DNA from 3 places in the Micromonospora sp. ATLC20 genome. Region 3 is predicted to be linked to each of the others. Evidence: riboswitches for the same ligand, from Rfam matches in the RefSeq annotation. Region 3 holds a riboswitch; each other region holds the start of a gene.
What was found. Region 3 has a riboswitch for cyclic di-AMP ahead of AC2CHG_RS17075 (coiled-coil domain-containing protein). Riboswitches for the same ligand answer to the same signal wherever they lie in the genome.
Positions count from the first base shown of each region.

Region 1: another riboswitch for cyclic di-AMP. It lies ahead of AC2CHG_RS13845 (C39 family peptidase); the one in region 3 lies ahead of AC2CHG_RS17075 (coiled-coil domain-containing protein).
Region 2: another riboswitch for cyclic di-AMP. It lies ahead of AC2CHG_RS15090 (LysM peptidoglycan-binding domain-containing protein); the one in region 3 lies ahead of AC2CHG_RS17075 (coiled-coil domain-containing protein).

Region 1 covers NZ_JBXUOV010000052.1:288-10,578, reverse strand. The annotation lists gene AC2CHG_RS13885 (Gfo/Idh/MocA family protein) at 1-38, opposite strand, end outside; gene AC2CHG_RS13880 (DegT/DnrJ/EryC1/StrS family aminotransferase) at 35-1,141, opposite strand; gene AC2CHG_RS13875 (TetR/AcrR family transcriptional regulator) at 1,293-1,925, opposite strand; gene AC2CHG_RS13870 (ABC transporter permease) at 2,081-2,983, shown strand; gene AC2CHG_RS13865 (ABC transporter ATP-binding protein) at 2,976-3,776, shown strand; gene AC2CHG_RS13860 (D-ribitol-5-phosphate cytidylyltransferase) at 3,881-5,383, shown strand; gene AC2CHG_RS13855 (CDP-glycerol glycerophosphotransferase family protein) at 5,403-7,079, shown strand; gene AC2CHG_RS13850 (alpha/beta fold hydrolase) at 7,117-7,863, opposite strand; gene AC2CHG_RS13845 (C39 family peptidase) at 8,116-8,970, opposite strand; cyclic di-AMP (ydaO/yuaA leader) riboswitch at 9,164-9,306, opposite strand; gene AC2CHG_RS13840 (hypothetical protein) at 9,614-10,291, opposite strand, start outside.
Region 2 covers NZ_JBXUOV010000060.1:15,529-25,819, forward strand. The annotation lists gene AC2CHG_RS15075 (SDR family oxidoreductase) at 1-308, opposite strand, end outside; gene AC2CHG_RS15080 (winged helix-turn-helix transcriptional regulator) at 341-817, opposite strand; gene AC2CHG_RS15085 (LLM class flavin-dependent oxidoreductase) at 864-2,426, opposite strand; cyclic di-AMP (ydaO/yuaA leader) riboswitch at 2,598-2,743, shown strand; gene AC2CHG_RS15090 (LysM peptidoglycan-binding domain-containing protein) at 2,742-3,386, shown strand; gene AC2CHG_RS15095 (YbaB/EbfC family nucleoid-associated protein) at 3,572-4,021, shown strand; gene AC2CHG_RS15100 (M4 family metallopeptidase) at 4,157-6,220, opposite strand; gene AC2CHG_RS15105 (transglycosylase domain-containing protein) at 6,633-8,948, opposite strand; gene AC2CHG_RS15110 (hypothetical protein) at 9,096-9,758, opposite strand; gene AC2CHG_RS15115 (hypothetical protein) at 9,889-10,291, opposite strand, start outside.
Region 3 covers NZ_JBXUOV010000073.1:17,153-27,443, forward strand. The annotation lists gene AC2CHG_RS17035 (hypothetical protein) at 1-26, opposite strand, end outside; gene AC2CHG_RS17040 (glycoside hydrolase family 3 protein) at 84-1,808, opposite strand; gene AC2CHG_RS17045 (DUF3145 domain-containing protein) at 1,842-2,333, opposite strand; gene AC2CHG_RS17050 (hypothetical protein) at 2,662-2,991, shown strand; gene AC2CHG_RS17055 (carbonic anhydrase) at 3,029-3,652, opposite strand; gene AC2CHG_RS17060 (alpha/beta fold hydrolase) at 3,800-4,714, shown strand; gene AC2CHG_RS17065 (HelD family protein) at 4,839-6,956, shown strand; gene AC2CHG_RS17070 (cation diffusion facilitator family transporter) at 7,048-7,962, shown strand; cyclic di-AMP (ydaO/yuaA leader) riboswitch at 8,107-8,237, shown strand; gene AC2CHG_RS17075 (coiled-coil domain-containing protein) at 8,242-9,321, shown strand; gene AC2CHG_RS17080 (SRPBCC family protein) at 9,346-9,798, opposite strand; gene AC2CHG_RS17085 (STAS domain-containing protein) at 9,900-10,259, opposite strand.

The DNA of each region.
Region 1 (10,291 bases), on a different contig from region 3:
AGGCCGATCAGGCCGGCCCGCAGCTTCCGTCCACTCATCGGGCACCGCCCGCGAGGTTCGCGCCCTCGGCGATGCGCTCCAGCTCGGCCTGGCTGAGCGACGGGTGCACGGGCAGCGAGACCACCTCGGCGGCGGCCCGCTCGGTCTCCGGCAGGTCCCACGCGCCCGGCTTGCCGTCCACGAGGTACGGCTTGAGCCGGTGGATCGGGGTCGGGTAGTAGACCGCGTTGCCGATGCCCAGCTCGGTGAGGCGGGCCTGGGCGGCGTCCCGGTCGCCCCGCACCCGCACCGTGTACTGGTGGTAGACGTGCTTGGCGCCGTCGGCGACCGGCGGGGTGACCATGCCGGTGATCGCCGAGTCGAGGAACTTGGCGTTGGCGCGGCGCTGCTCGGTCCACTCGGGAAGCTGGGTGAGCTGCACCCGGCCGATGGCGGCGGCCACGTCGGTCATCCGCATGTTGGCGCCGACGATCTCGTTGGCGTACCGCTGCTCCATGCCCTGGTTACGCAGCAGCCGCAGGGTGCGGGCGAGGTCCGCGTCGGCGGTGGTGATCATGCCGCCCTCGAGGGAGTGCATGTTCTTCGTCGGGTAGAAGCTGAAGCAGCCGGCGGTGCCGAAGGCGCCGACCGGGGTGCCGTTCAGCTCGGCGCCGTGCGCCTGCGCGGCGTCCTCGACCACGGCGAGGCCGTGCTGCTGCGCGATCTCCATGATCCGGTCCATCGCGGCCGGGTGGCCGTAGAGGTGCACCGGCATGATCGCGACGGTCTTCGGCGTGATCGCCGCGGCGACCGCCTCCGGGTCGACGCAGAAGCTGCCCGGCTCGATGTCCACGAAGACCGGCTCGGCGCCGACCAGCCGGACCGCGTTGCCGCTGGCGGCGAAGGAGAACGAGGGGACGATGATCTCGTCGCCCGGGCCGAAGCCGAGCGCCATCAGCGTCAGCTGGAGCGCGGAGGTGCCGGAGTTGACGGCGACGCAGTGCCGGCCGCCGACCAGGTCACCGAACTCCTCCTCGAACGCCGCGACCTCGGGGCCCTGCACGACCCGGCCGCTCCGCAGCACCCGGACGGCCGCCTCGATCTCGGCTTCGCCGATGATCGGCCGTGCGGGGGGAATGAACTCTGGATGCGGCCCGGCCATGGGGCTTCCTCCTGTCGACGCGTGGTTCATGGGAGACATTTCGGGGGATGGTACCGCTCTGTCGGGAAAACCAGCCGTTCGCACTGATTGTCCGACCGGTTGTGACCTTCTGTTCATGATCGGCGACGGACCTCCGGGGGCGGCCCGGGGCTCACACTTCCACCTCGTCGCGCACAGGCTCCACGCATGCTACCCGCAGGGCGGCGACGATCGCGGCCGCCATCCGGGGCACCTCGGCGGGCTCCAGCGGGGCCCGGGAGATCGCCATCCGCCAGTAGACCGGACCGACGATCAGATCGACGGCGGCCCGCCTGTCGGTGGCCGGGGACAGCTCGCCGCGCTCGACCGCGCGGCCGATCAGGATCCGGCCCACCGCCTGCTGGTAGTCGTCCAGGGCGGCCTGCAACTTCTCCGCGATCTGCGGGTTGCGGGCCGCCTCGGCCAGCAGGTCCGGGATGATCTGCGCGGCCAGCCGGTGACGTAGTGCACGCGCCATCACGTGCAGCAGGATCTCCAGGTCACCGAGGAGGCTGCCGGTGTCCAGCAGCGGGATGTTCCGGCCCGCCACCGCCGAGACCATGTCCAGCACCAGATCGAGCTTGGAACGCCAGCGGCGGTAGATGGCGGTCTTGCTCACACCGGCCCGGCGGGCCACCGCCTCGATGGAGAGGCGACCGTAGCCGACCTCGGCCAACTCCTGCATCACGGCGGCGCGGATGGCACTGGTGATCTCCCCGCGCAGCACCGCCGCGCCGGCCGGAGCACGCCTCTTCTCGGTCGTCACGTGGAACAATGTAGCGCAACGACGGTACGGTTGCGTCCCGACGTTCGGTGGACTACCTTCCATGCAGCAGCGAGGCGGCTCCTCCCCGCCCGGCCACGCTGGATCTCATTCACCGCACTGCTCCCCATCAGCACGAAAGATCGGAGCGCCTGAACATGGCCAACACCGCGGTGGCCGACCCCGAATCCGGACTGACCCGGGCCCAGCTGGCCCAGCGGTACGGGCTACGGGTGGCCGGGGAACGACCCGCCCTGGGTGAGTACGCCCGCCGGTTGTGGGCGTACCGGCACTTCATGACCGCGTACTCGCGGGCGAAGGTCGCCTCCTCGCTGAGCAACACCCAGCTCGGCCAGCTCTGGCAGGTGCTGACACCGCTCACCAACGCGGCCGTCTACTTCCTGATCTTCGGCGTGATCCTGGGCCAGCACCGGAACGTGCCGAACTTCATCGCGTACCTGTGCACGGGCGTCTTCATCTTCATCTTCACGCAGACCGCGGCCTCGAACGGCGTCAGCGCGATCACCGGCAACCTGGGCCTGATCCGGGCGCTCCAGTTCCCCCGGGCGGCGCTGCCGATCACGGTCACGCTGGTGCAGCTCCAGCAGCTGCTCATGTCGATGGTGGTGCTGGCCGGCATCGTGCTCGTCACCGGCGAGCCGCTCACCTTCCGCTGGGTCCTGATCCTCCCGATGCTGCTGCTCCAGACGATCTTCAACGTCGGGCTGAGCATGGTCATGGCCCGCCTCGGCTCCAAGGTCACCGACCTCAAGCAGGTCATGCCGTTCGTGATGCGCACCTGGCTGTACGCCTCCGGCGTGCTCTACCCGGTGACGCTCATCCGCGAGCACCTGCCGAACTGGGCGGCGAACATCCTGGAGTGGAACCCGCCGCTGGTCTTCATCGAGCTGGCCCGCTACGCGCTGCTCGACTCGCACCAGGCGCACCTGGTGAGCTCCCCGGCGAAGCTGTGGGCGCTCGGGGTGTTCTGGGCGGTCGTGATGGGCGCCGGCGGGTTCGTCTACTTCTGGCGCGGAGAGAAGGAGTACGGCCGTGGCTGAGCAGACCCTGCCGTTGAACGCCGGCCCGGTGACCGACTCGGGCCGCGTCCCCACCGTGGTGGTGGACGACGTACACGTCATCTACCGGATCCACAAGGGCGCGACCGGCGGCACCACACCGGTCTCCGCGCTCAAGCGGATCGTCTCCCGTACCAAGGCGCCGAACATCCGCGAGGTGCACGCGGTCAAGGGCGTGAGCTTCACCGCGTACGAGGGTGAGGCGATCGGCCTGATCGGCAGCAACGGCTCCGGCAAGTCCACGCTGCTGCGGGCCATCGCCGGGCTGCTCCCGCCGGCCCGCGGCGCCGTCTACACCCAGGGCCAGCCGTCGCTGCTCGGCGTCAACGCCGCGCTGCTCAACGACCTGTCCGGTGAGCGCAACGTGGTGCTCGGCTGCCTCGCCATGGGCATGCACCCGGACGAGGTCAAGAAGATCGCCCCGGAGATCATCGAGTTCTCCGGGATCAACGAGCGCGGCGACTTCGCCTCGCTGCCGATGCGCACCTACTCGTCCGGCATGGGCGCGCGGCTGCGCTTCGCGATCTCCTCGGCGAAGAAGCACGACGTGCTGCTCATCGACGAGGCGCTGGCCACCGGCGACCGCAAGTTCCGGGTCCGCAGCGAGCAGCGGGTCCGCGAACTGCGCGACAGCGCCGGCACCGTCTTCCTGGTCAGCCACTCGATCGGCTCGATCCGGGACACCTGTGAGCGGACCATCTGGCTGGAGAGCGGCGTCCTGAAGATGGACGGCCCCACCAAGGAGGTCTGCGACGCGTACGAGAACCAGAAGTAGCGCGTCGGAGCGCACCGCACCGGGTTCCGCCCGGAGCGGTGCGCTCCCGCGTACGCGTTAAGGTTTTCGGACCCATCCCCTTTCACCCAGAGTGAGGTACGGCAATGACGCAGGACCACACCACCGCACCGGACGCCGCGCCGGCGAGCCCGGCACCCTGGCGCCCCGCGCGTACGGTGGCCGTGATCCTCGCCGGGGGGACCGGTACGCGCCTCGGGCTGGGCATCCCCAAGCAGCTGCTCAAGATCGCCGGTAAGCCGATCATCGAGCACACCCTGGCCGTCTTCGAGGCCGCGCCGGAGATCGACGAGATCATCGTGCTGATGGCCACCGGTCACGTCGACGACGCGCGGCGCATCGTCGCCGACGCCGGCTTCCGCAAGGTCACCAAGGTGATCGAGGGCGGCGAGACCCGCAACGACACCACCCGGATCGCGCTCGACGCGGTCGGCGAGGGCGATGTCAACATCCTCTTCCACGACGCGGTCCGCCCGCTGGTCAGCGCCCGGATCGTGCGCGAGTGCGTGAACGCGCTCTGGACGTACTCGGCTGTCGACGTGGCTATCCCGTCCGCCGACACGATCATCCAGGTCGACGCGGACGACTGCATCACCGACATCCCGGTGCGCTCCCGGCTACGCCGCGGCCAGACCCCGCAGGCGTTCCGCTCCGGCACCATCCGTGAGGCGTACCGGCGCGCCGAGGGCGACCCCGACTTCGCCGCCACCGACGACTGCGGCGTGGTGCTGCGCTACCTGCCCGGCACGCCGATCAAGGTGATCGACGGCTCGGACGAGAACATCAAGGTCACCCACCCGGTCGACGTGCACCTGGCCGACAAGCTGTTCCAGCTCGCCGCCGCGCAGGCGCCCCGGCTGACCGACCACCGCAGCTACGCCGAGGAGCTGACCGGCCGGACCATCGTGGTCTTCGGCGGCAGCTACGGCATCGGCCACGACCTGGCCGAACTGGCCCGCTCCTACGGTGCACAGGTCTTCCCGTTCAGCCGCTCCACCACCGGCACGCACGTCGAGCGCGCCGAGGACGTGGCCGCCGCGCTGAAGACCGCCTTCGAGGCCACCGGCCGGATCGACCACGTGGTGGTCACCGCCGGCATCCTCGAGAAGGGCGCTCTGGCCGAGATGGACACCGAGACGATGGACCGTCTCCTGCACGTCAACTTCGTCGGCCCGGTCACCATCGCGCGCCAGTCCCTGCCGTACCTGCAGCAGACCAAGGGCCAGCTGCTGCTCTACACGTCCAGCTCGTACACCAGGGGCCGGGCCCGCTACGCGCTCTACTCGGCCACCAAGGCCGCGCTGGTCAACCTGACCCAGGCGCTCGCCGACGAGTGGGCCGAGTTCGGCGTACGCGTCAACTGCGTCAACCCGGAGCGCACCGCCACTCCGATGCGGACGCGGGCGTTCGGCGAGGAGCCGGAGCACACGCTGCTCTCCTCCGAGGCGGTCGCGCAGGCGTCCCTGGACGTACTGATCTCCGACCTGACCGGCCAGGTGGTCGACGTGCGCCGGTCCCCCGGCGAGCAGGTGGCCGCCGTACCGGCCCAGCCGGGCCCGCACCGGTCCGAGCTGTCCGCCGAAGCCTGAACCCGACGGGACGTACCAGATGCGTGGTGACCTGGTCCGCAAGCTGCTCGCCCGGGGGCTGACCACCGGGCTGGCGGTGCTGGCCTTCCTCGTCGTGGCGCTCACCGGCGCCACCGGCTGGGGCCTGGCCCTGGCGGTCGCGGCGCTGGCCGCCACCGCCTGGGAGCGCCGCGTCCGGCCGTCCGCCGACGGGCTCGCCGAGACGGTGCTCGTGGCCGCCGGCATCCTGGTCGGCTACGCCCGGCGCCTCGACGACGGCTTCGACCCGGCGCTCACCGCCACCGCGCTGGTGCTGCTCGGGCTGGTGCTGCTGGTCGGCCCGCTGCGGCAGGCCGGCGCGCTGGAGATCCGCGCGGCGAACCTCCCGGTCCGCACGTGGACACCAGTGGTCGCCGCCCGGCTCGGCGACGCGCTGCTGGTGCTGCTCGCCGTGGTGGCGCTCGCCGCCGCCCTGACGCTGCCCGCCTGGACCGCGCTGGTCGCCGCGCTGCTGGTCGGCGCCGGATGCGGGGCGGTCGCGCTGGACCTCGCCCGGCGCCGGTTCCGGCCACCAGCCGGAGGTGGACCGGTCGGCCGGGCGCTGCGCCGCCACCAGCCCGAGTTCGTGCTGCACTTCTCCGCCCCGCCCGGCTCGGAGTACCAGGTCACCATGTGGCTGCCGTACCTGGAACGAATCGGCCGCCCATTCATGGTGGTGCTGCGCGAGCCGGAGCTCCTGCCCGCGGTGGCCGCCGCCACCCGCGCCCCGGTGGTCCTCTGCCCCACGCTGAAGGCGCTGGACGAGGCGCTGGTGCCCAGCCTGCGGGTCGCGTTCTACGTCAACCACGGCGCGAAGAACGCCCACCTGATCCGGTTCAGCCGGCTCACCCACGTGCAGCTGCACCACGGCGACAGCGACAAGGCCCCCAGCGCCAACCCGGTCTCGGCCATCTTCGACAAGATCTTCGTGGCCGGGCAGGCCGCGATCGACAGGTACGCCCGCGCCGGCGTGGAGATCCCCGCCGACAAGTTCGTCGTGGTCGGCCGCCCCCAGGTCGAGGCCATCGAGGTACGCCGGGAGCCGGTCACCCCGTCGGCGCACCCGACGGTCCTCTACACCCCGACCTGGACCGGGCACCACGCCGACGCCAACTATTGCTCACTGCCGGTGGCCGAGACGCTGATCCGCCGGCTGATCGACAGGGGTGCCGTGGTGATCCTGCGCGCCCACCCGTACACCGGCAAGAACCCGGCCTCGGCCCGCCAGCTCGCCCGGCTCACCGAACTGCTCGCCGCCGACCGGGCCAGGACCGGCCGGCCGCACCTGTTCGGCGCCGCCGCGAGCCGCGAGCTGACGCTCACCGAGTGCGTCAACCGCGCCGACGCGCTGGTCTCCGACGTCTCCGGGGTCATCTCCGACTGGCTGTATTCCGGCAAGCCGTACGCGGTCACCGACACCGGCGCCGACGGTGAGCACTTCGTCGAGCGGTTCCCGCTCGCCGCGTCCGGCTACGTGCTGCGGCGCGACATGTCCAACGTGGACGAGGTGCTCACCGACCTGCTGGACGCCGACCCGAAGGCGGCACAGCGCTGGGCGGCACGTACCCGTTACCTGGGCGACTTCCCCGCCGACGCCTACGCCGAGGCGTTCCTCACCGCCGCCCGCCGGGAGCTGGAGCCCGACTGGGCGGTCCCGGGGCCACGCGCGGCCGGCTAGAAGCGCGAGCCGGCCCGTCGCGGGCCGGCTCGCCCGTTCAGAGGTACGGGTCGAGCAGGGCGAGCACCGCCTCCGGGTCCTCGACGTGCGCGTTGTGGCCCAGCCCGGGCAGCGTCGCCACCGGCACGCCCAGTTCCTTGAGCTGCGCGTCGGTCACCATCGGGTCCGCCTCGCCGCGGGCCAGCAGCACCGGCACACCGGTGGCCGCCAGCAGCACCGGCAGCCGGGGCTCCCCGACCGCGAACGCGGCCGGGTCCATCGCGAGCCGCCAGCGGCCGTCCTCCCGCCGCAGTCCCGCGTCCACCACCGGGTGGTCCGGGGCGAACAGCCCGGCGAGCCCTGATACCCGCAGGTAGCGCCGGGCCGCCTCGTCACGGGTGGCGAACCAGGTGACCGGCCGGGCGGCCAGTTCCGCCGACTTCGCCAGCTCGGCCGGAGACCAGACCGCCTTGATGCCGAGCCCGACCACCGCGTCGACCGGAAGCCCGCGCTGCCGGGCCGCGAGCGCCAGCGCCACCACCCCGCCGAGCGAGTGCCCGAGCAGCACCAGCCGGTCGTCGGGGCCGAGCCGCACCGGCCCGAGCCCGTCCACCACGCGCTGGGCCAGGGCCTCGAACGAGTAGCCGGGCAGCGGCGGCGACCAGCCGTGACCGGCCAGGTCGGGGGCGAGCCAGCGGCCGGGCCAGCGGCGCTCCAGCAGCGGCGCCCAGGGCAGCCACACCTCGCCGGTGGCACCCATGCCGTGCAGGAGAATCAGGTGCCGCTTCCCCGTCGCATCGCCCATTGGCGCAGTCTGCCACCGCCCGCCCCGGACACGCGAGACCGAACCCCGCCGAACCCCTCGCCGCGGCTCCGGCCACCCACACTCCGCACTCACCCTCGATCTTGGAGTTGTGGCACCTTCCATAGCGGGCGAGCCGGGCATACTGGGTGCCACAAGTCCAAGATCGGCGCGCCAAGACGGCGTGAGGGCGGGGGCGGGACGAGGAAGGCCGGCGCCCCGGGTGGGGTGCCGGCCTTCGGGTGTGCGGGACGGTCAGGCGGAGTAGCCGCGGCTGGCGATCCAGTGCGCCAGGTCGATCGTGGTGACCCAGTACGACGGCAGCGACGGGTCGGCCGAGTCGGCGATCCGCACGGTCCGGCCGTCGTCCTTGTAGCCGACCACGGCGACGTAGTGGCCGCCCGGGAACGAGTGCCAGCCGCCGTTGGTGTCGGTGGCCGTACCGGCGACGTTCGCGACGACCCCGCGGCCGTTGCTGATCGCCTCGACCACATCGGCCTGGAGGCGGTCCATCTGGGCCGGGGTGGCAGTGCCGGGAATCATGCGGGTCCGGTACGGGTTGCCCTTGACCTGCTGGTTGAGCACCCGGGTGGTGTCCTCGGCCGAGTTGGTGCCCATCTCGGTGGTGCCGAGGGGGCCGGCGAGCGCGTCCTGGCTGCGCTCGATGCCGGCGGCGCTGAGCGCGTTGCGCACCGCGGCCGGGCCGCAGTAGAAGTAGTTGATCTGCGCCTGGTAGTCGTAGTCGAGCGACTTGCTCGACGGCGGCTTCGGCTTGGCCTTGGGCGTGGTGTCCGGATCGGCAGCGGCCTTCGCGGACGGGGAGGCGCTCGGCGACGCGCTGGGCGAGGCGGAGGCACTGGACGACGCCTGCGGCACGGCGATGCGGGCCTCGCTGCGGCTGGCGGGCTGCTCGCCGAGACGGGCGGAGCCGAGGTCGGCGACCGCGGCGGTGTTCTCCTGGACCGGGGCGTCGTCACCGGCGGTGGCGACGGTTCCGGCACCGGCGGCCAGCACGAGCGCGGCGGCCGATCCGGCGATGATCTGGTACGGGCGTTCGGTGACGATCCGTCGCAGCTGACGCTTCAGGTGGTGCTTCACAAAATCCTCCACGGGGCGTGAGCGGCACACACCGGCCCGGCACGCGGAGGAACTCACACGTGCTGGCGGGGCCGGATGGCCGGGGGATCGGGAACGCCCGTGATGCCGGGCGCCCAGGGGGCGGTTGCCGGTCGCGCGTCAGGCGCGCGCGGGCACCGCTTCGCCGTGGAGGCGGGGGGACGATCGAGGGGTGGGCAAGAGGGGTTACTCCTTCCGTGGCCGCCGACCGGGTTAGCTGACGGATTCGGGCGGGAAGTACGCCCTACCGCAGGCCGTCGGCCCGCGGATTCACCCCGATGGTGCTCATGGGTCCCCGGTTCGTGGAACACGATTAGGCGGGTCGGCGCGGCGTCGCCGTCGGCGATCGATTACCGCATCGGACGCGCCGACACTACCGGTGGGTATGTCCCCTGCCAAGCGCTCCCACCTGCGTAAACGTGATCCGCGGTAACGGATTTCGGAACACCCGGTTACTGACTTCGCTCAATGGGACAAGCAGTTTCGACGGCGCCCGGCGGCGGAAAGCGGACAGACGGCGAGCACCCGACCGGCAATCGCGGGACTCGATGACCCGTTCTGCGCCCGGCGCCCGTTTCGACGGCCCGGGTGACCGGGCTCACCACATTCCGGGTAACGATTCGGTCGAGACGAGACCTCAGCCGACCCGGGCCGGGCGCCAGCGGGCGTTACGGACCGTCGCGGCCACCGGCACGGCGCTCGCCGTCGCGCTCCGGTACGCCGGGGCGGGCCGCAGCGCCGCAGTGGCCGCGTACGCCTCGGCGGCGAGCGTCCGGGCGGCCTCGGCGGCCAGTTCGGCGTCCCGCCAGGCCGACCGCTCCCGCGCGGCGGCGCTCTCCCATCCGGCCCGGCGCCCGTCCCGGACGGTACGGGCCAGCATGATCTCCTGCTCGGCCGGGTGCCGGCGCGGATCCCACCCGTTGCGGCGCGCCAGCACGTCGGCGAGCTGACGGGCGGTCAGGTCGCCCCGCCAGTGCGCCGTCATGGCGGCGTGGTGCAGCCAGCGCTCCCGGGCCGCGTACTCGGCAGGGGTGCGCGGCGTGCGCGGGGCGGGCAGCGCGGCGGCACCGGCGAAGCGGCGGGCGGCGGCGTCCGCCTCGTCGTACGCGGTCCAGGCCCGGTCCGCCTCGTCCTGCGCGGCCAGCCACCGCTCCCGGCGGCGACGGGCCGTCTGGGCGGCTCCGGCTGCGGCCACCGCCACCTCCTCGGCGTACCGGATCAGGTCGTCGTGGCGGGCGGCGTCGGCGTCGGCCGGTTCGGGGGCGGCCTCCGGCACGGGGTCGCGTTCGGGCCGGGCGACGAGGGCGGCGAGCAG
Region 2 (10,291 bases), on a different contig from region 3:
CCGAGGTAGTGCGTCTCCAGCTCCAGCCGGATCTTCTCGAGGTGGCCGTCGAGCAGGTCGGTGCCGGTGCTCACGCCCGCGTTGTTGACGAGCAGCGTCACGTCACCGGCCCGCTCCGCGGCGGCGGCGACCGACGCGGGGTCGGTGACGTCCAGGCGTACCGGGGTCACGCCGGGCAGGTCCACGGCGTCCGGGTTGCGGGCGCCGGCCCAGACGGTGGCACCGCGCGCGGCGAGTTCGGCGGCCAGGTGCCGGCCGAAGCCGCGGTTGGCGCCGGTGACCAGGGCGGTGCTTCCAGCGATCTTCATGTGTTGCTCCGAGGTGTGGTGAGGGAGGGGAGTCAGGCGGACAGCAGGCCCGGACCGGGCAGGACGGCGAGCTCACCGGGCGGTACGTCGTGCCCGGCGTCGCAGCGCAGCCGGGCGTGCACCGGGGCGCCGCACTCGTCGTGGGCCACCCGGACCGCCGGGCCCGCCTCGTCGGCGGCGTACGCGTCGCCCCACTGCCGCAGCGCGACCAGCACCGGGATCAGGTCGCTGCCCTTCGCGGTGAGCACGTACTCGTCGCGGGTGCGCTGCCCGGGCTCGCGGTAGGGACGCCGGTCGAGCAGCCCGTCGGCGACGAGCTGCTTGAGGCGGGCGGCGGCCACCGGCTCGCTGACGCCGACCCGCCGGGCGAAGTCGTCGAAGCGGCGGGTGCCGAACGACGCCTCCCGCAGCAGGAGCAGCGTGGTGCGGTTGCCGACCACCTCCAGTGCCCGGGCGATCGAGCAGTTGGCGGTGGACCAGGAGTCACGCTGCGCGAGGAGGTCCGTCATGGCGCCGACGGTACCCCCTGGCTTAGGGAAGCAGAAGTCAGCTACCTCACAGCTGGCCGGGGAAGAATCCGTGCCGGGCCAGCGGCTCGACGATCTGGTGCTCCTCGTACGACAGGTGCGACAGCAGCGTGTCGGTGAGCAGGTCCACCGCCTCCTGGAGCTGCGTGAAGTCGCCGGGGTGCCGGACCAGCTCGACGAGCGCCCGGTCGACGCTCTCCACCACGCCGTGGATCACCACGTGCTCCTCCTCGAGGCGGTCCAGCACTGCCGCCAGCCCGGCCTCGGAGCGGCGCAGGTGAGGGAAGATCGAGGCGTCCTCCAGCCCGTGGTGCTGGGTGACCATCGTGCAGTACGCCGCGCAGTACGCCCCGAGCGTCCAGTTGTTCTGCCGCATGGTCATCTCGTTGAGGGCGGCCCGCGCCCGGCCCGGCGAGACAGTGCCCTGCTTGACCTGTTCCAGCAGATCGCGCACCTGGGCCAGCTCCTGGCGCAGGTGGTCGTGCACGTCCACCAGATGCTGCCCGGCGGCCTGTCCGCGGGCCGGGTAGACGCGCCCGGCCGGCGGCGGCGGGGCGCTCGGGCGGGTGGACTCGTCCCAGGGGCGGCGCGCGCTCAGGCGTACCCCCGGGTCGGGGGTGGGGGTGACGCCGAGCGTGCTCGGGCCGGCGGCGGCGGTCTGCTCGTCGGCGGCCGTGCGGGTTCCGCCGGCGGGCGCGGTGCGCTCGGCGGCGACCAGCTCCCGCACGGCGGGCGCGACCTCCTGGCCGAAGATCTGGATCGCGCGCGGCTCGTCGCTGCCGAGGATGAACGTGGTGATGCCGTGCTCCAGGGTGAGCCCGGCCAGCTCCTCCACCCACTGCTCCGGCGGCCCGGCCAGGAAACCGGCCGACGAGCGGGCGAACGTGCCGGTCACGTTGAGCATGCGGCGGATCGCGGCCGGGTCGCGCCCGGCGGCCTGAGCGCCCTCGTCGACGAGCGCGTTCAGGGCGGGCAGCTCGTCGGGGCCCTTCGGCAGATACGACAGGGACGGCAGCCAGCCGTCCGCGGCGCGCCCGACCAGGCGCAGCATGCGCGGCTTGTACGCGCCGACCCAGATGCCCACCGGGTGCGCGGGCGCCGGACCGCGCTTGGCGCCGACCACCCGGTAGTGCTCGCCGTCGACGCGGATCATGCCGCGACGGTCGGTCTCCCAGACCTCGCGGATCACCCGGATCGCCTCGTCGAGGGCCTCGACGGCGGCGCCGGGGGACAGGCGTCGCCCGCCCGCCGCCTCGATCGCGTCCCAGAACGCGCCCGCACCGAGTCCCAGCTCGACCCGGCCGCCGGTGAGCAGGTCCAGGCTGGCGACGCTGCGGGCCAGCACCACCGGCTGGCGCAACGGCAGGTTGAGGACGTTTCCGGCCAGGCGGATACGTTCGGTCGCGGCGGCCACGTAGGACATCAGCGTCCAGGTGTCCAGGAAGCCCGGCTGGTACGGGTGGTCCTGGAACGTGAGCAGGTCCAGCCCGACCTGCTCGCAGAGCCGGGCCAGCGCCACCACCTGGTCGGGCTGCCCGGCGGCGGGGGTGATGAAGCCGCCGAAGGTCAGCTCGTGTCCGTGATCGGTCATCCGTCAAGCCCTCCCGTGATCTTGCCTGGCCCTGCCACCGTAGCGCCGCCGCCGGTCGCCCGGCCGGGTGAAGAGCGTCACAAGAAGTAGACGATCGTCACAAATCGCTCCTAGCGTCGGTTTCGTTCGCAGACGCGGACACCGCAGGCCGGAAACGCCAAATCCCGCCGCCGGCCCCGGTAACCGAACCTCGTGCGGGAGCGGGGGAACCACACGTTCCACGGTGCATCGTCACCTCGGGGTGAAGCCGCCACCGGCGGCCGGGCTCCTCGGCCCGAACCCGACAGCTCACCTCGTCGGCGTGGAGGAATCCACATGGCAACTGAATACTCAGCCCGAAGCCGCCGTACCGCTCTCGGAGCGGTCCTGGCCGGCGCCGCCGTCGGCGCCGCTACCCTCTTCGGCCCGGCCGCTCCGGCCAGCGCGGGCGTCAACTGGGACGCGGTCGCGCGCTGCGAGTCAGGCGGCAACTGGAAGATCAACACCGGTAACGGCTACTACGGCGGGCTCCAGTTCTCCCGCACCACCTGGAACGGCTACGGCGGCCAGAAGTACGCCGCGCGCGCCGACCTGGCCAGCCGGTCCGAGCAGATCGCCGTCGCGGAGAAGGTGCTGCGCGGCCAGGGCATCGGCGCGTGGCCGGTCTGCGGCAAGAAGGGCGGCTCGGCCAGCACGGCGACCCGGTCCGAGCGGGCCACCACGAAGGCGGCACCGAGGAAGGCGGCGCCGAAGCGGGCCGCCGCGACGAAGGCCGCGCCGGAACGCGCCACGACGAAGGCGGCGCCGCGGCCGTCGTCCGGCGCCGGGACGTACGTGGTCCGGCGCGGGGACACGCTGTCGGAGATCGCCGTGGCGCAGCGCGTCGACGGCGGCTGGCGTGCCCTGCACGAGCGCAACCGTGCAGTGGTCGGCGACGACCCGGGCCTGATCTTCCCCGGTCAGCAGCTGCGCCTGCGCTGACCTCGTCCGAGCGCCCGGCCGGTTCGCCCCGGCCGGGCGCCCGGCCGTCCGCGACACGCCGCGTGGCCGGTGTCCGGCCTGCTCGCGGCGCCGGGACGCGACCCGGACCGGCCGGTGACGGCGATTCGTCGGAGCCGGTTGCTAGGGTCACGCATGCTCGGCTAAGACGTGAAGAAAGCGCGGATATGACCAACGACCCGTTCTCGGCGGCCGCGAGCATCGACGAGCTGCTGACCCGCACGCAGCAGGCGCTCACCGCGATGCGCTCCCGGGCCTCGGCACACGCCGACGGCGAGCCGGGCGACCTGCTGCTCGCCGAGGGCACTGCAGCCGGCGGCCGGGTCCGCGCGGTCGCCGTCCAGGGTGGCCGGCTCGATTCCGTGACGATCGACCCGGAGCTGGCCGGCGAGCCCCTCGACGTCCTCTGCGGACACCTCGTGACCGCCGCCAACGCCGCGTTGTCCGAGCTGGACGACCGGGTCAGCGCGTCGGCCCGGGCCGACGCCGACGCGCTCGCCGCCCGGCTCGGCAGCATGGGCGACCAGGCCGAGCTGTTCGGCCGCGCGATGCACGAGGCGGCCGCGCGGATCCACCGCGACCGCGGCGCTGGTTCCCGGGCCGGGCGCGCGGTCTGACCCGACCGCACACGCCCCGGCACGACGAGGCGCCGCACCCGCACGCGGCGCCGACCACGCGCGACGCGGCACCGGCCTGACACGACGAGGCGGCCGGCCGCCGGGAGGACGACGACCGGCCGCGCTACGCCACGGTCAGCTCAGGGTGACCGCGGTGTCGTCGACGACGAAGGACGTCTGCAACGAGCTGTCCTCCACGCCGCTGAACGAGATGGTCGCCGTGGTGCCCGCCAGCGACGAGACGTCGAAGGACCGCTGCACGTAGCCGGTGGCCTTGTTCAGGTTTGAGTACGTGGCCAGCGTGGTGCTGCCCGCCTTGACGGTGAGCTTGTCGTACGCGGTGCTGGTGGTCGACTCCGCGCTGTCGATGTGCAGCCAGAAGCTCAACGTCGCCCGGCATCCGGCCGGGATCGTCACCGACTGGCTGAGCGTGTCGGTGTGCGACGAGCCGTACCCGTCCAGCCACGCCTTGTACGAGCCGCCGTGCGCGGCCTGGCCGCTGTCGGTGGTGATGACGCCGGACGAGGCGCTCCAGTTCACGTTGCCCGACTCGAAGCCCGGGTTGGCGAGCTTGTTGCCGGAGCAGCCGCCCGACGGAGGGGTGGTCGTGGTGCTCGGCGTGGGCGTCGGGGTGCCGCCGGAGCAGGTCGGGTCACCGGACTGGGCCGGCACGCTCACCGCGTCCCAGGCCGCCTTGACCGTGTTGAACTCCGCGCAGCTGCCCGGGTAGAGGTTCTTCGCCGCCTGCAGCGTCCAGGTGCGGTACTTCAGGTACGACGAGGACGAGGTCTTCAGCAGCATGCCGTTGTACATGATCTTCATGGCCTTCTGGATGCCCAGGCCGGTCACGCTGCTGCCGTTGCAGGTCGGGCTGGACGGCTGCCCGTTGGTCGGGCTGCTGCCGTTGGCGAGCAGGTAGAACCAGTGGTTGCCCGGGCCGGCCGCGGCGTGCACCTCGGTCGACGGGATGCTGCTGGAGTAGCAGTTCGGGTCGCCGAGCGCCGACGGGTTGTACATGTTGCGGATCGGGCCGGAGCCGACCAGGTTGATCTTCTCGCCGACCAGGAAGTCCGGCGCGTCGTAGCTGGACGGCTCGTTGGCGAACCACTCGGTGGCCGCGCCGAACGTGTCAGCCACGAACTCCTGCGTGCCGCCGCCGGAGATGCCGCCCGGGGTGTTGTCGTCGATGCCGTGGCCGATCTCGTGCGCCACCACGTCCAGCGAGCCGATCCACTGGCCGGCGGTGTTCTTGCCGATCTGCACCTGGCTGCCGTCGTAGTAGGCGTTCTGGTCGTTGAGGCCCACCCGGATCGGCCAGTAGCCGCCGTTGCCGTTGGCGCCGTTGCGGCCCAGCCACTGGGCGAGCATCTTGTGCTCGGTCTGCGCGGAGAACAGCGCGTCCACGCAGCCGGTCTCCTTGTTCGTGGCGGTGCCGTTGCCCCACACGTCGTCGGAGCCGCTGAACGTGGTGTTGTTCGCCGCGTCCTGGCAGCTCAGGTTGGTGACGGTCGGGTCCTTCATGGTGTACGTGGAGCCCGACTGGGTGGTGTTGAGCGTGAGCGGGCTGGGCCCGTTCCAGGCGCCGGTGCCGGTGCCGCGGACGACGTGTTCCTGCTTGCGCAGGACCGCGCCGGTGCGGGCGTCGACGTCGACGGTGAGCCGGCTGGGCCCGTCCGCCCCGGTGCCGCGTACCGTGGTCTCCCAGGCCAGCGCCGGTGCGGCGCCGAGCGTGTAGACCACGAGCGTGGTGCCCTCGACCGCGTCGACGGTCTTGAGCTGGGCGCGCGCCGTCTTCGCGGCGGCGGCCGGGGTCAGCGCGGGCGTGGTGGCGAGGGCGCCGATGGGCCGCTGCTGGGCGACCGAGGCGTACTTCAGGTTGCCGGCCGAGTCCGTGGCGAGCACGAAGTCGCCGCCGACCACCGGGAGGCCCTTGTAGGTGCGCTCGTAGGGCACGTACTGGGTGCCCTCGGAGGAGATGACCGGCTTCTGGACGAACGCGTCGTCGGAGCCGGCCTGCAGGTAGGCGGGGCGGTTCGCGACCAGGGCGCGGGCGGAGTCGGCGGCGGTCGCGCGGGCCTGCGCCGGGTTCGGGGCGGCGGGTCCGGGTGGCGCGGCCTGCACGGCGGCGGCGGTTCCTGCGGCGAGCAGGCCGGTCGCGGCCGCGCCGGTGAGCGCGGCGAGGCGAGGTGAGAGTTTCACGGGGGTTTGCTCCTGTTCTACAGGCGCGCCGCACGGAGCCCGGTGGGGACGGGCGGCGCGGTGGTGCGAGGCAGGGTGACGGCCGGTCACCGGAGCTGCCGGCGTGGCTCCGGGTCGACAGATCGACCGTCGCGATTCGCCGGGGGTCGGCGGCTCGCTGGTGCACAATCACACGCCGCGCGAGCCCGGAGCAATAAGTGACCTGGGCAACGACTGACAGTCGGGCGTGTCGCCGCACGCGTCGATTCAGGCAACCATGATCTTCAATAGGCGCTGATCAGGGCGAACATCGCCGACGGTGGATGGACGCCGGTGCAAATTGCGGACGTTGCCGCTGTGTGCGAATGGCGCGCATAGACGCGAGGCCGCCGCCCCTGCGGCCGGGCGGCGGCCGAGCCGTCGCCCGGCCGCGTCAGCGCGGGCCGCGGGTCCGCGTCGGCGACACGGTGGGCAGCGGTGGCAGCGACGGCGTCAGCGTCGGCCGCGAGGTCGGCCGCCCGGTCGGCTCCGGGCTCGGGCTCGACGAGGACGGGCTGGGGCTCGGTGACTCCGACGGTGTCGGCGCGGCGGTGGTCGGCGGCGGTGGCGCGGACCGCGTCGGCTCCGGGGTATCGCCGGGGAACGCCGGCTGACCGAAGCGGTACTTCTCCGGGTCGAGCTTCATCGCCGCGGTGGCCCGGGTCATGAACTGCCGCCAGATCGGCGCGGCGCCGGTCGAGCCGTACACCTCGTAGCTGCCGCCCTTGGTCCGCAGCGGCTTGCCGTCGGTGGTGCCCAGCCAGACGGCCGAGGCGAGCGCGCCGGTCCAGCCCACCATCCAGGTGTGCACGTTCTGCGTGGTGCTCCGACCGGCCTGCCAGGTGCCGGTCTTGCCGGCGGAGTCCCAGCCGTTGCCCAGCTCGGCGGCCCGCACCCGGCGCAGCGTCCAGTCGAGCTGGTCGATCGCCTCCCGGTCCAGGCCCAGATCCGTCGTACGCAACTGCTCGGTCCACACGTCCTCGTCGTCCTTGCTCACCGACCGGACGAAGTGCGCGTCGGCACGCTTGCCGCCGGCGGCGAACGTCGCCATCCCGTTCGCGTGGTCCTGCACGGTGATGCCGTACTGCCCGATCCCGACCTCGGTGGAGAACCGCTTCGCCACCTCGTCGGCCGGGTCGCTGCGCAGGTCGACGCGCTGCGGCCGGGGATTGCCCCGCACCGTCTCCCACATCGACTCGACGCCGGCCTGCCGCGCCGTCTCGATCACCTTGGCGGTGCCCAGCTTCTCGGTCAGCTCGAAGTAGGTCACGTTCAGCGAGGCGACCGTCGCCTCCCAGAGCGCGCAGTCCGGCTGGCAGGGCGCGTGCTCGGCGTTGCGGATCGGCCCCGCCGCGCTGCCCTTGGTGCGCCCCGAGGCGGGGAACTCCTTGGTGTCCGGCGAGTCGAACCGCTGCTTCACCGAGATCCCGTCGCGGACGGCCGCGGCCAGGTCGTACACCTTGAACGACGACCCCGGCGGATGCTGGCCGAACCCGCGGGTCTCGCCGTTCTCGTCGTAGTACCAGCCGGCGTAGTCCGCGCCCGAGCCCTTGTCGCCGCCGTAGTAGCCGAGCACCCGGCCGGTGCCCGGCTCCACCGCCACCAGCGCCGCCTGCCAGTTGCGCGGCTGGCCGCGTACCGCCTGCGGCGCGGTGTCGCGGCGGATGTCCGCCGCCGCCTCGGCCGCGTCCTGCACCCGCTTGTCGATGGTGGTGACGATCCGGTAGCCGCCGTCGCGGATCACCTCGTCGGGCTTACCGCGGAACGGCTCGGTCTCGCGCAGCTCGGCGAGCACGTGGTTGACCACCAGGCCGGTCGGCCGGTCCAGGTCGGACCGGCCCGCGTCCTTGTCGATAGGCCGGACCGTGTCCGGGTACGCGAGATCCGCCGCCTGCTGCGGCGTCAGGTAGCCGAGCTTGACCATGCCGTCGCGGATGTAGTTCCACCTGTCGATCGAGTTCTGCCGGGCCAGCGCGTTGCGGCGCGGGTCGTAGCCGGGCGAGCCCTCCGGGTCGGCCGGGTCCGCCTCCGGCTGCTTCACCATCGCGCAGAGCACCATCGCCTCGGCCGGCGTGAGCTGCCGCGCGGCCGGCGCGTCCCGGCGTACCGTCTTGCCGAAGTAGGTCTGCGCGGCCGCCTCGATGCCGTACGCGCCCCGCCCGAACGGCACGGTGTTCAGGTAGAAACCGAGGATCTCCTCCTTGGAGTACGCGTCGTCGAGCTTCCACGCGATCACCGCCTCGCGCAGCTTGCGGGAGTAGGTGACCCCGCGCAGGTCCGCGGCGATGCGCGCGTACTGCTGGGTGAGGGTGGACGCGCCCTGCCGCTGCCCGCCGCTGATGTTGGCCCAGGCCGCCCGCAGCACACCCTTGACGTCGATGCCCTGGTTCGTCCAGAACGTACGGTCCTCGGCCGCCACGATCGCCTGCTTCGCCGAGTCGTTCATCTCGTCGTACGGCACGATGGTGCGGTTCTGCGCGCCCAGCTTCGCCATCGGCGTGCGCCCGTCGGCGTAGTAGACGGTGGTGGACTCGGGCAGCTTCAGGTCGCTGGGCGTCGGCACGCTGTCGAAGTAGTAGCCGCCGGCGACCAGCCCGCAGCCGGCCAGCAGCGTGCAGACCGCGAGGACGACGAGCAGACGCCGCCGCTTGCGCCTCGGGCGCACCGGTGCCGCGCCGCCCGGTTCCGCTGTGGATCCGCTGTTCCGCACGCGTTACCTCCGACTGCTCGGCTGAGTCGTGCCCGGCTCGCAGGCTAACCGAGCAGCGCCGACGGCACCGGCCGAAGAACCCGGACGGTGTGGCGTGCTCCGGGCCGGGGCGCACGGGCGCCGCCCCGGCCCGGAGGGCTCACCCGGTCAGCGCGCCGCCCATCCGGCGGCGCGGCCGTCGCGATCCCGGCGGGCGGCTCGGCGGGTCCGCCACCTGTCGTTGCCGCCGGCGTGGAACGGCGCCGACCGCCACAACGACCGCACCGGCGTGCCGTCGGGGGCGGCGAACGTCTCCCGCTCGGCGTAGCCGTGCCGCCGCAGCAGCTCCTCGGCCTGCTCACCGGCGCACGGATGCGCGTACGTGGGCAGGCTCAACGTGTCCATCCGGCGCTGCGCCGCGGACAGCGCCTGCGTCGCGCCGCCCCGGGGCGCGGCCAGCAGCGCCAGATGGTTGTGCGGCTCGGCCGGACGGCGTGCCGCCAGCTCCACGCCGAGGCGGCGGAACCGGTCCTCGTCCGCCCCGGCGGCGCCGGCGAGCCGGTCGGCGTACCGGTGGGGGGCGGGGATCGGGCGGTAGCGGTGGAACCACACGGTGGCGGCGCTGCCGTCGGGCAGCAGGAACGCGTCGCCGAACAGCAACGCGTGTTCGGTCCAGATCCGCGCCACGGCGGCGAGGACCGGCAGGCGGCGGGACGTGTCGGGGACGAGCCAGGCGGCCAGCGCGGTGGGCGCGAGGGCCTCGGCGACGAGGTCGGCGATGCGGCCGATGTCGCACCACCGGGCGCGGACGACGGGCAGGGCTGTGCTCATGAACGAACTCCTGTTGTCCAGGCGTGATCGGGTCGGTTGCGGGCGCCGGACGACGGCGCCGCCGCGGCATGCGGCAGACGGGCGGGACACGCCCGTGCTCCGGATCGGAGGTGGTGCCTGTGGAGTTCGCTCAGGCGGGTCTGGTGCCGGGGCGCGACGTACGCGACGGCGGCAGCGGATCGGCCGTCGGTCGCGCGTACCGGTGGGCCAGGGTCGGCAGCCGCCAGCGGTTCGCGTCCGCGTCGGCCGCCTCGCTGTGCACCGTGCCGCCGCCGTGGCTGAGGCCGTGCGGCGGCAGCGGCACGGCGGGCGTGGTCGTGACGTGCACCGCCGGGCCGGCAGCCGCCGGTGCCCGGCTCTGTGCCGGGTCGGCCCACCGCGTGCCGACGACGGTGAGGGTGCGCGCCGCCGGGGCGGCGAGCACCGGGCCACCGAGGTGGGGCGGTGTGTCGTGCGCACGCTCGGCAGCGGGCGCCGGCGTCGCGGACGGGTCGGCCGGATGGACCGGCTCGGCCGGCGGGTTCGGATCGACC
Region 3 (10,291 bases):
CGGAAGCCCTGTGCCGCCTGTCCCATGGGCGCCACCCTGCCAGCCGGCCACCCCGGACCGCACCCGAGTTACGACGGCAAAGGTCAGGTGCGGCAGGTGGTGGCGGGCAGGCCGGAGACCGGCACCGGGGAACGACCGGCCGGGCGGGCCTTGCCGGCGAGCACCGCGGCGAGCCCGGTCATCGAGGCGCGGGTGGACGAGTAGGTGGCCATCAGCGTCGGGGACTTCGCCCCGGACAGCACGTACGGCGTGTCCATCGCCACCGTCACGGCGGCGCCGGCGCTCAGGTCCTTCGCGCCGTCGCCGTACCCGACCAGGTGCACCACGGTGCCGCCGGAGGGCACCACCTTGACCCCGGCCGCGGTGAGCGCCTCGGTCAGCAGCTTGCGGGTGCGCTCCCGGCCGCCGGAGGAGGTGACGCTCACCGGGCCGGCCACCGCGCCGCCGCACTTGCCGCGCAGCACCGTCACCGCGGCGGTGGCCAGGTCGTCGGCGGCCTTGCGGTGGGCGGCGCCGTCGAGCGTGGACAGCGCGGGGGTGTCCCGCCCGGCCAGCCGGAACTTCATGGTCAGCACCCGGGTGACCGCCTCGACCAGGCGGGCGCGGGGCAGCGAGCCGTCCTTGAGCGCGGCGCGCAGCCCGTCGTACGCCTGGGTGACGTTCGGGGTCATCAGGATGAGGTCGTTGCCGGCGTTGAGCGCGCGTACGGCGGCCTCGCCCGGCGACCACTTCTTCGCCGGGGCCATGTTCATCCCGTCGGTGATCACCACGCCCTGGAAGCCGAGCTGGCCGCGCAGCACGTCGGTGAGCAGTTTGCGGGAGAACGTGGCGGGGGTGCCCGGGTCGACGGCCTTGACGTCCAGGTGGGCCGACATCACCGCCATGGCCCCGGCGCCGATGCCGGACCGGAACGGCGGGAACGCGAGGCGGTCCAGCTCGGCGCGGGACTGCTTGATCACTGGCAGTTCGGTGTGCGAGTCCTCGGCGCTCAGGCCGTGCCCGGGGAAGTGCTTGACGGCGGCGCCGACGCCCTCGGCCTGCAGGCCGCGTACCGCGCCGGCCACCTGCGGGGACGCGGTCGCCGGGTCGGCGCCGAAGGAGCGGGAGCCGATCACCGCGCTGCGGGTCGCCAGCACGTCGGCGACGGGCGCGAAGTCGAGGTTGATGCCCATCGCGGCCAGCTCGGCCCCGGCGGCCCGCCAGGCGGCCTCGGTGAGTGCCGGGTTCCCGGCGGCGCCGGCGGCGAGCGGGCTGGGCAGCAGGGTCACCCCGTCGGTGATCCGGGTGACCACGCCGTACTCCTGGTCGGTGCCGATCAGGAACGGCGCGGCGCCGGCAGGCAGCTTGCCGGCGGCGGCGCGCAGCCCGTCGGTGAGCGCCCGGACCTGCTTGGGGTTGTCCACGTTCGTGGTGGCCTGGTTGCCCGAGGTGGGGTCGTCGGCGCTGAAGCCGACCAGGATCACCCCGCCGAGGCGGTACTTCGCCACCATCTCGGCGGGGGTGTCGACGCCGGCGAGCGCCCGGTTCCCGGCTGCCGAGCCGGCCGACACCTGGGTGGCGGAGCTGCCGTAGGCGTACGGCATCAGCACCTGCCCGACCAGGTCCTCGTCGCTCAGCGTGCCGACGAGCGCGGCGGCACGGGCGGCCGGATCGGCGGCCGGCTGGTCACTCGGCGCGGGCGCTGCGGACGACGGCCCCGGGCTCGTCGGGGTGGGCCGGGGCCGGTCCGGCCCGTCCGAGCACCCGGAGACGAGCAGCGCGGTCAGTGCGGCGAGCGCGACGGCGGAGCGCCGCGGGGAAATCGACACGCGGCCCACCGTATCGGGGCAACTCGGCCGCCGTCACCCGACCCGGGTGAGCAGCGTCACCGGCGCGCCGTCGCCGGCGTACCGGTAGGGCTCCAGCTCGGCGTCCCAGGCGGTGCCGAGCGCCTTGTCCAGGGCGTGGGCCAGCGCCTCCGGGCCGCGCGCGGCGGCCATCAGGCTGCGGAGGCGGTCCTCGCCGAGCTGGATGTCGCCGGCCGCGCCGACAGCGGCCCGGAACAGGCCCCGGCCCGGTACGTACATGAAACGCTCGCCGTCGACGCCGGGACTGGGTTCCTCGGTGACCTCGAAACGGATCATGGGCCACTGCCGGAGGGCAGCGGCCAGCTCCGCGCCGGTCCCCGGGCTGCCGGTCCAGCCGCACTCGGCGCGACGGGCGCCCGGATCGACGGGCTGCGCCGTCCAGTGCAGGTTGACCGGCGCGGCGAGGACGCGCGCGATCGCCCACTCGACGTGCGAGCACACGGCGAGCGGGGTCGAGTGGACGTATACGACGCCACGCGTTGGCACGGTGACCTCCCGGTGAGCCGAGGTGCGTCTTCCCCTACGACCTCGTCCTACCGAGTGGTACCTGGCACACATGATGACCCGTGTGACTGGTGGTGCGCCAGCGAATCGGAAAATTCGCCGGGCCCCGGAGCGGGAAATACCCGGGTGGCGGACCTGGTTATGCCCTCTGACGCCGCGACGACCAGCCAGGTGTCGTGGTCGTGTACAGTTCTCTGGGCGGTTCTCTGTGCCGCCGTACATCTTCGCGGGCCGGCGCCCACCCGGGCGTCACTCGCACAGCCCCCGGACGGCCTTCCGTCCCCACCGTACGTCTGCAAGGAGTACCTCCGTGGCGAGCAACACCTCTAAGACCGCGCGCGCGTCCGTCCGGGCCGGCCAGGCTGGCCAGGGTGGCGCCCTCAGCGTGCTGGGCGAGTTCAAGTACCTGATCCCGCTCAACGGCGGCAAGCACGCCTACGTGCGCAACCTGACCAACGGCAAGACCGCGCACCTGCGCACCGACTCCGACGCCTTCGTCGAGGAGATCCGGGTGCTGGCCGCCGCCGGCCACGCCGCCAAGATCCGCGCCGAGATCAACGGCCTGGCCGCCGCCCACCCGGGCCACGGCTGGGACGCCACCGAGAAGCGCCTGGTCGAGGCCGGCGTCTTCGAGGGCTGAGCGCCCTCACCCGCACCACCGCTACCGCCCGCCGGGATCATCCCGGCGGGCGGTTTCGCGTCTCCTCCTGCGGCAGCAGCGTCACCTCGCCGGTGGCCAGGTCGTAGAGCGCGCCCTCCACCGCCAGCTCGCCTGCGTCCACCGGCCCGGCCAGCCGGTCGTCGGCGCGCAACGCGGCCACCGTGCGCCGGACGTGGCGGCGGATCGCCAGCGGGTGCGCGTCCGGGTCGTCCACCCCGACGTCGGTCACCGCCGGGGCGATCCCGTCCACCACGTACGCCAGGTCGCCGCCGGGCCGCCGTCCGGTGCGCAGCGCCTCGACCGTCGAGCCGACCGCGCCGCAGCGCTCGTGCCCCAGCACCATCACCAGGCGCACGCCGAGCTGCTCCACCACGTACTCGATCGAGCCGCGGACGGCCCGGTCCAGCACGTGCCCGCCGGTACGGATCACGCAGATCGAACCGAACGTCTGGTCGAAGATCGCCTCCAACGGCACCCGCGAGTCGATACAGCCCAGCACCACCGCGTACGGCTGCTGGTCGCCGGAGGCCACCGCCGCGGCGGCGGTGACGTCGTGCCCGTGCACCGGCTGGCCGCTGACGAAGCGGCGGTTGCCGGCGAGCAGCTCGGCCAGCGCGGCGCGCGGACTGGTGGACGGCATGTCTCCCAGCCTGGTCACCGATCCGACGCCGTGGGGCCGGACCGGAATCTTCTCTCCGGGCCGGTTGCCGTGGTCTCATGGCGGGTAACGCCGGTGTCACCGCCGGGTCATCTGGTGGACACACATCGGCGGGCCGGGAGGTGGACGATGCCGGACCTGGAACTGCGGCTCCCCGACGACGTACGCCTGCACGTCAGCGTCACCGGGCCGGTCGACGCCGAGGTCACCGCGGTCCTGCTGCACGGCTGGACGCTGGACGGCCGCAGCTGGCACCGCCAGGTCACCGAGCTGCGGGAACGCTTCGGCGGCCGGGTCCGCCTGGTCACCTACGACGCGCGCGGCCACGGCCGGTCGAGCTGCCTGGCACTGCGCGACGCCACCCTCGCCCAGCTCGGTGACGACCTCGCGGCGGTGGTCGACGAGATCGTCCCGTCCGGTCCGATCGTCCTGGTCGGGCACTCGATGGGCGGGATGACGGTGATGGAGTACGCCCACCGCCACCCCGACCGGTTCGCCGCGCGTACCGCCGGTCTGGTGTTCGTCTCCACGACCGCCGAGGGGCACACGCACACCGCGTACGGCCTGTCCCCGCGGATCACCCGGCTGATCCGGCTGGCCGAGACCACCGGCGCCGGGGTGCTGGCCCGCTGCGGCGGCTGGCGGCCACCGCACGCGCTGCTGCGCGCGCTGCGCCCGAGCATCCGCTGGATGCTGTTCGGCGACCGCTGCGACCCGGCGGACATCCGGCTGGTCACCTCCGCGGTGGCCCGGGCCACGCTGCGCTCGATCGGCGGTTTCCGCGCCTCGATCGGCGCCCAGCACCGGCTGGAGACGCTCGCCGCGCTCGGCGGGCTGCCGGCCGCCGCGCTGGTCGGGGACCGGGACCGGCTCACTCCGCCGCCCTGCGCCGAGTCGATCGCGGCCGCGCTGCCCAGCACGGAGCTGACGGTCTGCCCGGGTGCCGGGCACATGCTGATGATGGAGCGCCCCGACGAGGTGAACACGGCCCTCGCCGGCGTGCTGGACCGGGTGCTGGCCGGGCGCCCGGCGACCCGCCTCTGAGCGTCTCCGGCTCGCGAGCGGCACTGACGTACGCCACGTGCGCGGCATGCCCCGACGTGCCGGTTGCCGGCGGCCCGTACCCTCATTCAGCCCGCCGTGCCCTCCGAACACAGGAGCATCCGCGTTGACCGACCAGACCACGCTGGACCGGGAGATCGCCGCCGAGCAGCGCCACCTCGACCGGGTGTACGCCCGGCTGGCCGAACTGCGCCGGTCGGCGGCCGACGCCGAGCGGGAGGGCTACCGGCTGGCCCGGGTCGGCAACTTCGGCGCGCTTGTCGAGCGGGACGCGATGGTCTTCCACGCCGCCCAGCGCCGGCACGTGCTGGACGCCGAGCACGAGGGGCTGGTGTTCGGGCGGCTGGACCTGCGTACCGGGCAGGTGCTGCACGTCGGCCGTCTCGGGGTGCGGGGCGTGGACGCGGAGACGCTGGTGGTGGACTGGCGGGCACCCGCCGCCGCCGCGTTCTACCAGGCCACGCCCGCCGAGCCGCGCGGCGTGGTGCGCCGGCGCACGATCCAGTCCGCCTCGGAGAAGGTCACCCGGATCGAGGACGACCTGCTGGACCCGGAGGCCGCGCCGCCGGACATGGCGGTGGTCGGCGACGGGGCGCTGCTGGCCACGCTGTCCCGGGCCACCGGCCGGGGCATGCGCGACATCGTCGCCACCATCCAGCGCGAGCAGGACGAGGCGATCCGCTCCCCCGGCAACGGCGTCACGATCGTCTCCGGCGGCCCGGGCACCGGCAAGACGGCGGTGGCGCTGCACCGGGCCGCGTACCTGCTCTACTCCGACCGGGCCCGGTACGCCGGCGGCGGCATCCTGGTGGTCGGCCCGTCCGGTGTGTTCGTCGAGTACATCGCCTCGGTGCTGCCCTCGCTGGGCGAGGAGACCGCCACGCTGCACTCGCTGGGCTCGCTGTTCCCCGGGCTGTCCGCGTCCCGGACCGACCCGCCGGACGTGGCGGCGGTGAAGGGGTCGCTGCGGATGCGCCGGGTGCTGGAACGCGCGGTCCGCGACGCGGTGCCGGACTCCCCCGCCGAGCTGCGCCTGCTCTACCGGGGTGAGCTGCTGCGCCTGGAGCGGCCGGCGCTGGACGCGATCCGGGACCGGACGCTGGCCCGTGGGGCGCGCCGCAACGAGGTGCGCCGGGCGGCGTTCGACGCGGTGCTCGCCGCGCTCTACGCGCAGGCCCGCACGCTGCGGGTGGGACGCCTGCCGGAGCAGCCCGCGTTCGAGGACGAGATCATCGAGCGGCCCGAGTTCCGCGAGTTCCTCAAGGCGTGGTGGCCCCGGCTGCACCCGCGGCACGTGCTGGACTGGCTGGCCCGCCCGGACCGGCTGCGCCGCTACGCCGGGGGGATCCTCTCCTCGGCGGAGATCCGGCTGCTCGGCGACGCCTACCGGACGCTGGCGACCGAGGGGCTGACGGTGGCCGACATCGCGCTGCTGGACGAGCTGGACGCGCTGCTCGGCAAGCCGGTGAAGCGGGCCCGGCCCAAGCGCGACCCGTACCAGCTCGCCGGTGGCGTGCGCGAGCTGAGCACGTACGCCGACCGGCAGCGCGCCGCCCGCGCTGCGGCGCGGGAGCGTCCGGACGACTACCGCGACTACGCGCACGTGGTGGTGGACGAGTCGCAGGACGTCTCGCCGATGCAGTGGCGGATGGTCGGCCGGCGCGGGCGGCTGGCGTCCTGGACGGTGGTCGGTGACCCGGCGCAGACCGCCTGGACCGGCGACCCGCAGGAGCTGGACCGGGCCCGTGACCAGGCGCTGGGCCGGCGCAAGCGGCACCGCTACGAGCTGACCACCAACTACCGCAACTCGGCGGAGATCTTCGCGGTGGCGGCGGCGGAGATCCGCCGCCTCTACCCGGACCTGCCGCTGCCCGACGCGGTGCGGTCCACCGGCGTGCCGCCGGTCGAGCGCACGGTGGCCGCCGCCGACCTGCCGGCGGCCACCGTCGAGGCGGCGGAGGCGCTGCTCGCGCAGGTGGAGGGCACCGTCGGCGTGATCACGCCGGTGCCGCGCCGGGACGAGGTGGCCGGCTGGCTGGGCGGGCTCGGCGCGGGCCGCCTGCAGGTGGTGACCAGCCTGCAGGCCAAGGGCATGGAGTACGACGGCGTGGTGCTGGTGGCGCCGAGCGAGATCCGGGCCGACCCGGGCTCGGGTGTGCGCACGCTGTACGTGGCGCTGTCCCGCGCCACCCAGCGTCTGACCACGCTCGACCCGGTGGGGTGACCGGTCCCGCCGGCACCCACAGTTCACTTGCATACATAGCGATGTGAACATACATTGGGCCTGGCCGGTACGCGGCAGGGAGGGTGTTGGCGTGGGCGCAGGTCATGACCACAGCGGCGCGGTGACAAACGCGGCGCACCGCCACCGGGGCCGCCTCTGGGCCGCTTTCGCGCTGCTCGCCGCCCTGATGGTGGTCGAGGCGGTGGCCGCTTTCACGACCGGATCGCTGGCGCTGCTCTCCGACGCCGGGCACATGTTCACCGACGTCCTCGGCATCGGCATGGCGCTCGCGGCGATCACCGCCACCCGCCGCGCCGGCACCGACCCGCAGCGCACGTTCGGGCTCTACCGGCTGGAGGTGCTCGCCGCCCTCGCCAACGCCGTGCTGCTCGGCGCCGTCGCGATCTACGTCCTGGTCGAGGCGGTACGCCGGTTCGGCGAGCCGCCGGAGGTGCTGGCCGGCCCGATGCTCGTGGTGGCGGTGCTCGGCCTGCTCGCCAACATCGTCGCGTTCGCGCTGCTGCGCGCCGGGTCGAAGGAGAGCATCAACCTGCGCGGGGCGTACCTGGAGGTGCTCGGCGACCTGCTCGGCTCGCTCGGCGTGATCGCCGCCGCGCTGGTCATCGCGGTGACCGACTGGTGGTGGGCCGATCCGCTGGTCGCCGTCGGCATCGGCCTGTTCATCCTGCCGCGCACCTGGCGGCTCGGCCGGGCCGCGCTGCGCATCCTGGTGCAGGCCGCGCCGGAGCACCTCCAGGTCACCGCCGTGCACGACCGCCTGGCCGCCGTACCGGGCGTGGCCGAGGTGCACGACCTGCACGTCTGGACGCTCACCTCGGGCATGGAGGTGGCCTCGGCACACCTGACCACCGACCCGGGCGTGGACCCGGCCGGGGTGCTGGCCGCCGCGCGGGCCGCCCTGCACGAGGACTTCTCCATCGATCACGCCACGTTGCAGGTCGAACCCGGAGCGTCGGCCGGAGTGTGCGGCAAGACCGAGTGGTGATTAGGACACACTTAAATCATTGTGACTAATGTAGTCTTATGTCGGTTTTGCCCCGCCTAGCGGCGTTGCTCGACGGAGCCGCGCCCGGGCAGCGCCGGTAGTCTCGGTCGCGGCCGCACCCGCGGACGCCACCCGGCCCCGGTGGGGCGGCCGTCGCCTAATCGTCCGCAGGGACGAGCCGGGGAACCACGTACGTGGGGTGCATCCGCGTCAGCGGTAGGGATCTTCCGTCCCGAACCCGTCAGCTAACCCGGTCGGCGTTGACGGAAGGACGTGTGAATGCCCCCAGTGGCACCTGTACGACGGACGGCCGCCCGGTTGGCGGCCCTGCTCGTCGCGACGCTGACCCTCGGCGTCGCGACCGTTCCGGTCTCCCCCGCCTCCGCGGCACCGGCGACCGGCCTGCTCGCCGCCGCACCCGGCGGCGACGACGAGGGCGGCACGCCGGAACTGCGCGCCCAGCTCGACGCGGCCAGCAAGGGCTGGCTGGAGGCGAAGGCCGCGCTGAACCGGTCGGTGACCCGCCAGAAGCAACTGAACGACCAGCTCAAGACCGTCGGCGCCGAGCTGGCCGTACGCGACGCCAAGGTCGGCGAGATCGCCGCGGTGGCGTACCGCAACGGCCGCCTGGGCACCGCCGGGGCGCTGCTCGGCAGCAGCAGCCCGGAGGGCTTCATGGACCGGGCCGCCGCACTGGAGCAGGTCGCCGCGCACGAGGACCGTACGCTGCGCGACCTGATCACCACCCGGGACGAGGCCACCCGCACCCGCGCCCAGCTCGACGGGGAGATCCGCGAGCAGCGCAAGCAGGTGACGGTGATGGGCAAGCGCAAGGAACAGGCCGAGCGCGCCCTGGAGGTCGCCAACGACCGCGCCTCGCGCAACAACAGCAGCGGCGGCGGCAGCGTCCAGGGCACCTCCAGCAAGAACGCGAAGCCGGCACCGCGCAACTCGGACGGCTCCTGGCCGTCGGAGTCGTGCAGCGTCAACGACCCGACGCCGGCGAACGGCTGCATCACGCCGCGCACGCTGCACGCTCTGCAACAGGCAAAGGCGGCCGGCTTCACCAGGTACGTCTCGTGCCACCGGCCGAGCGGCTCGGGTGAGCATCCGAAGGGGCGGGCCTGCGACTTCGCCGCGCAGAAGAACGGCTTCGGCGGCGTCGCCTCCGGCGGTGACCGGACGTACGGCAACAACCTGGCCGCGTACTTCGTGCGCAACGCCGACCCGCTCGCCGTGCTCTACGTGATCTGGTTCAAGCAGATCTGGCTGCCCAGCAGCGGGTGGAAGTCGTACAGCGGCGGCAACGGCGACCCGTCCAGCGACCACACCAACCACGTGCACCTGTCGGTGTACTGAGCACGCCCTGCAGGGTCGGCCGGATCAGGCCGGCCGGCCCTCCAGGGTCGCGCCGAGACGCGCCGCCAGGCCCAGGTGAGCTGCCCGGGCCTGGCGGAACGCGTACCCGAACAGCGGCGCCGGCGCGGTGAGCGTGATCTCCACGTCGATGCGTACCGTGCCGTCCGGCTCGTCGCGCAGGCGGGTGTGGTTGCGGACGGTCGTCGCGGGTTGCTGCCGCGCCACTGTGACGACCTCGTCCTCGCTCGCGACGAGCACGTCCGCCTGGTACGTGACCGGGAAGTGCAGCGGGCCGAGTTGCAGCCGGTCGGTGATCGCGTAGCTGGCCAGCGCGCCCGGCCGGGCCGGCAGCTTCCGGACCCGGACGATCAGCGGATGCAGCTCACCCTGGCGACTCAGGTCACCCAGCAGGGCCACCGCTTCGGCCCGGGTGCACCGGGCCTGCACGGTGTAGCTGAAGCTGTCGCTGCTCTGCAAGCGGGCCCCCTCGCCGTCGTGCGTCGCGACGATCGTCCCGTACCGACGCCGGACTGGCAACGGGTAGAAGGTCCCCTGGCCGCAGGGGGTGTGAACGGCGCTCAGGCGCCGGGCAGCACCTCGGGGGTGTCGTCGGCGAACCACGGCTCGGGCGCGCCGAACAGGCCGAGCAGGCCGGTCACCCAGAGCTGCCGGTGCACGAACCGGCTCGGCTCGGTGACCACGAGCTTGACGCCGCTGACCTCGCAGGTCTGGAAGCCCGCGACCATGGCGCTGATACCGACCGAGTCGATGAACGTGACGAGCCGCATGTTCAGCTCGATTCGCGCGGGACGGCCCTTCGCGAGCACCTCGGCGATCGCTTCCCGCACCTCGTACGCGGTGTCGACGTCGATCTCCCCACGGGGCGCGATCTGGACGACACCACCCGGCCGCACCGACTTCACGATCGACAGGCTCACGCGAGCACCTCCACTCGCCCATGACGGGCGCC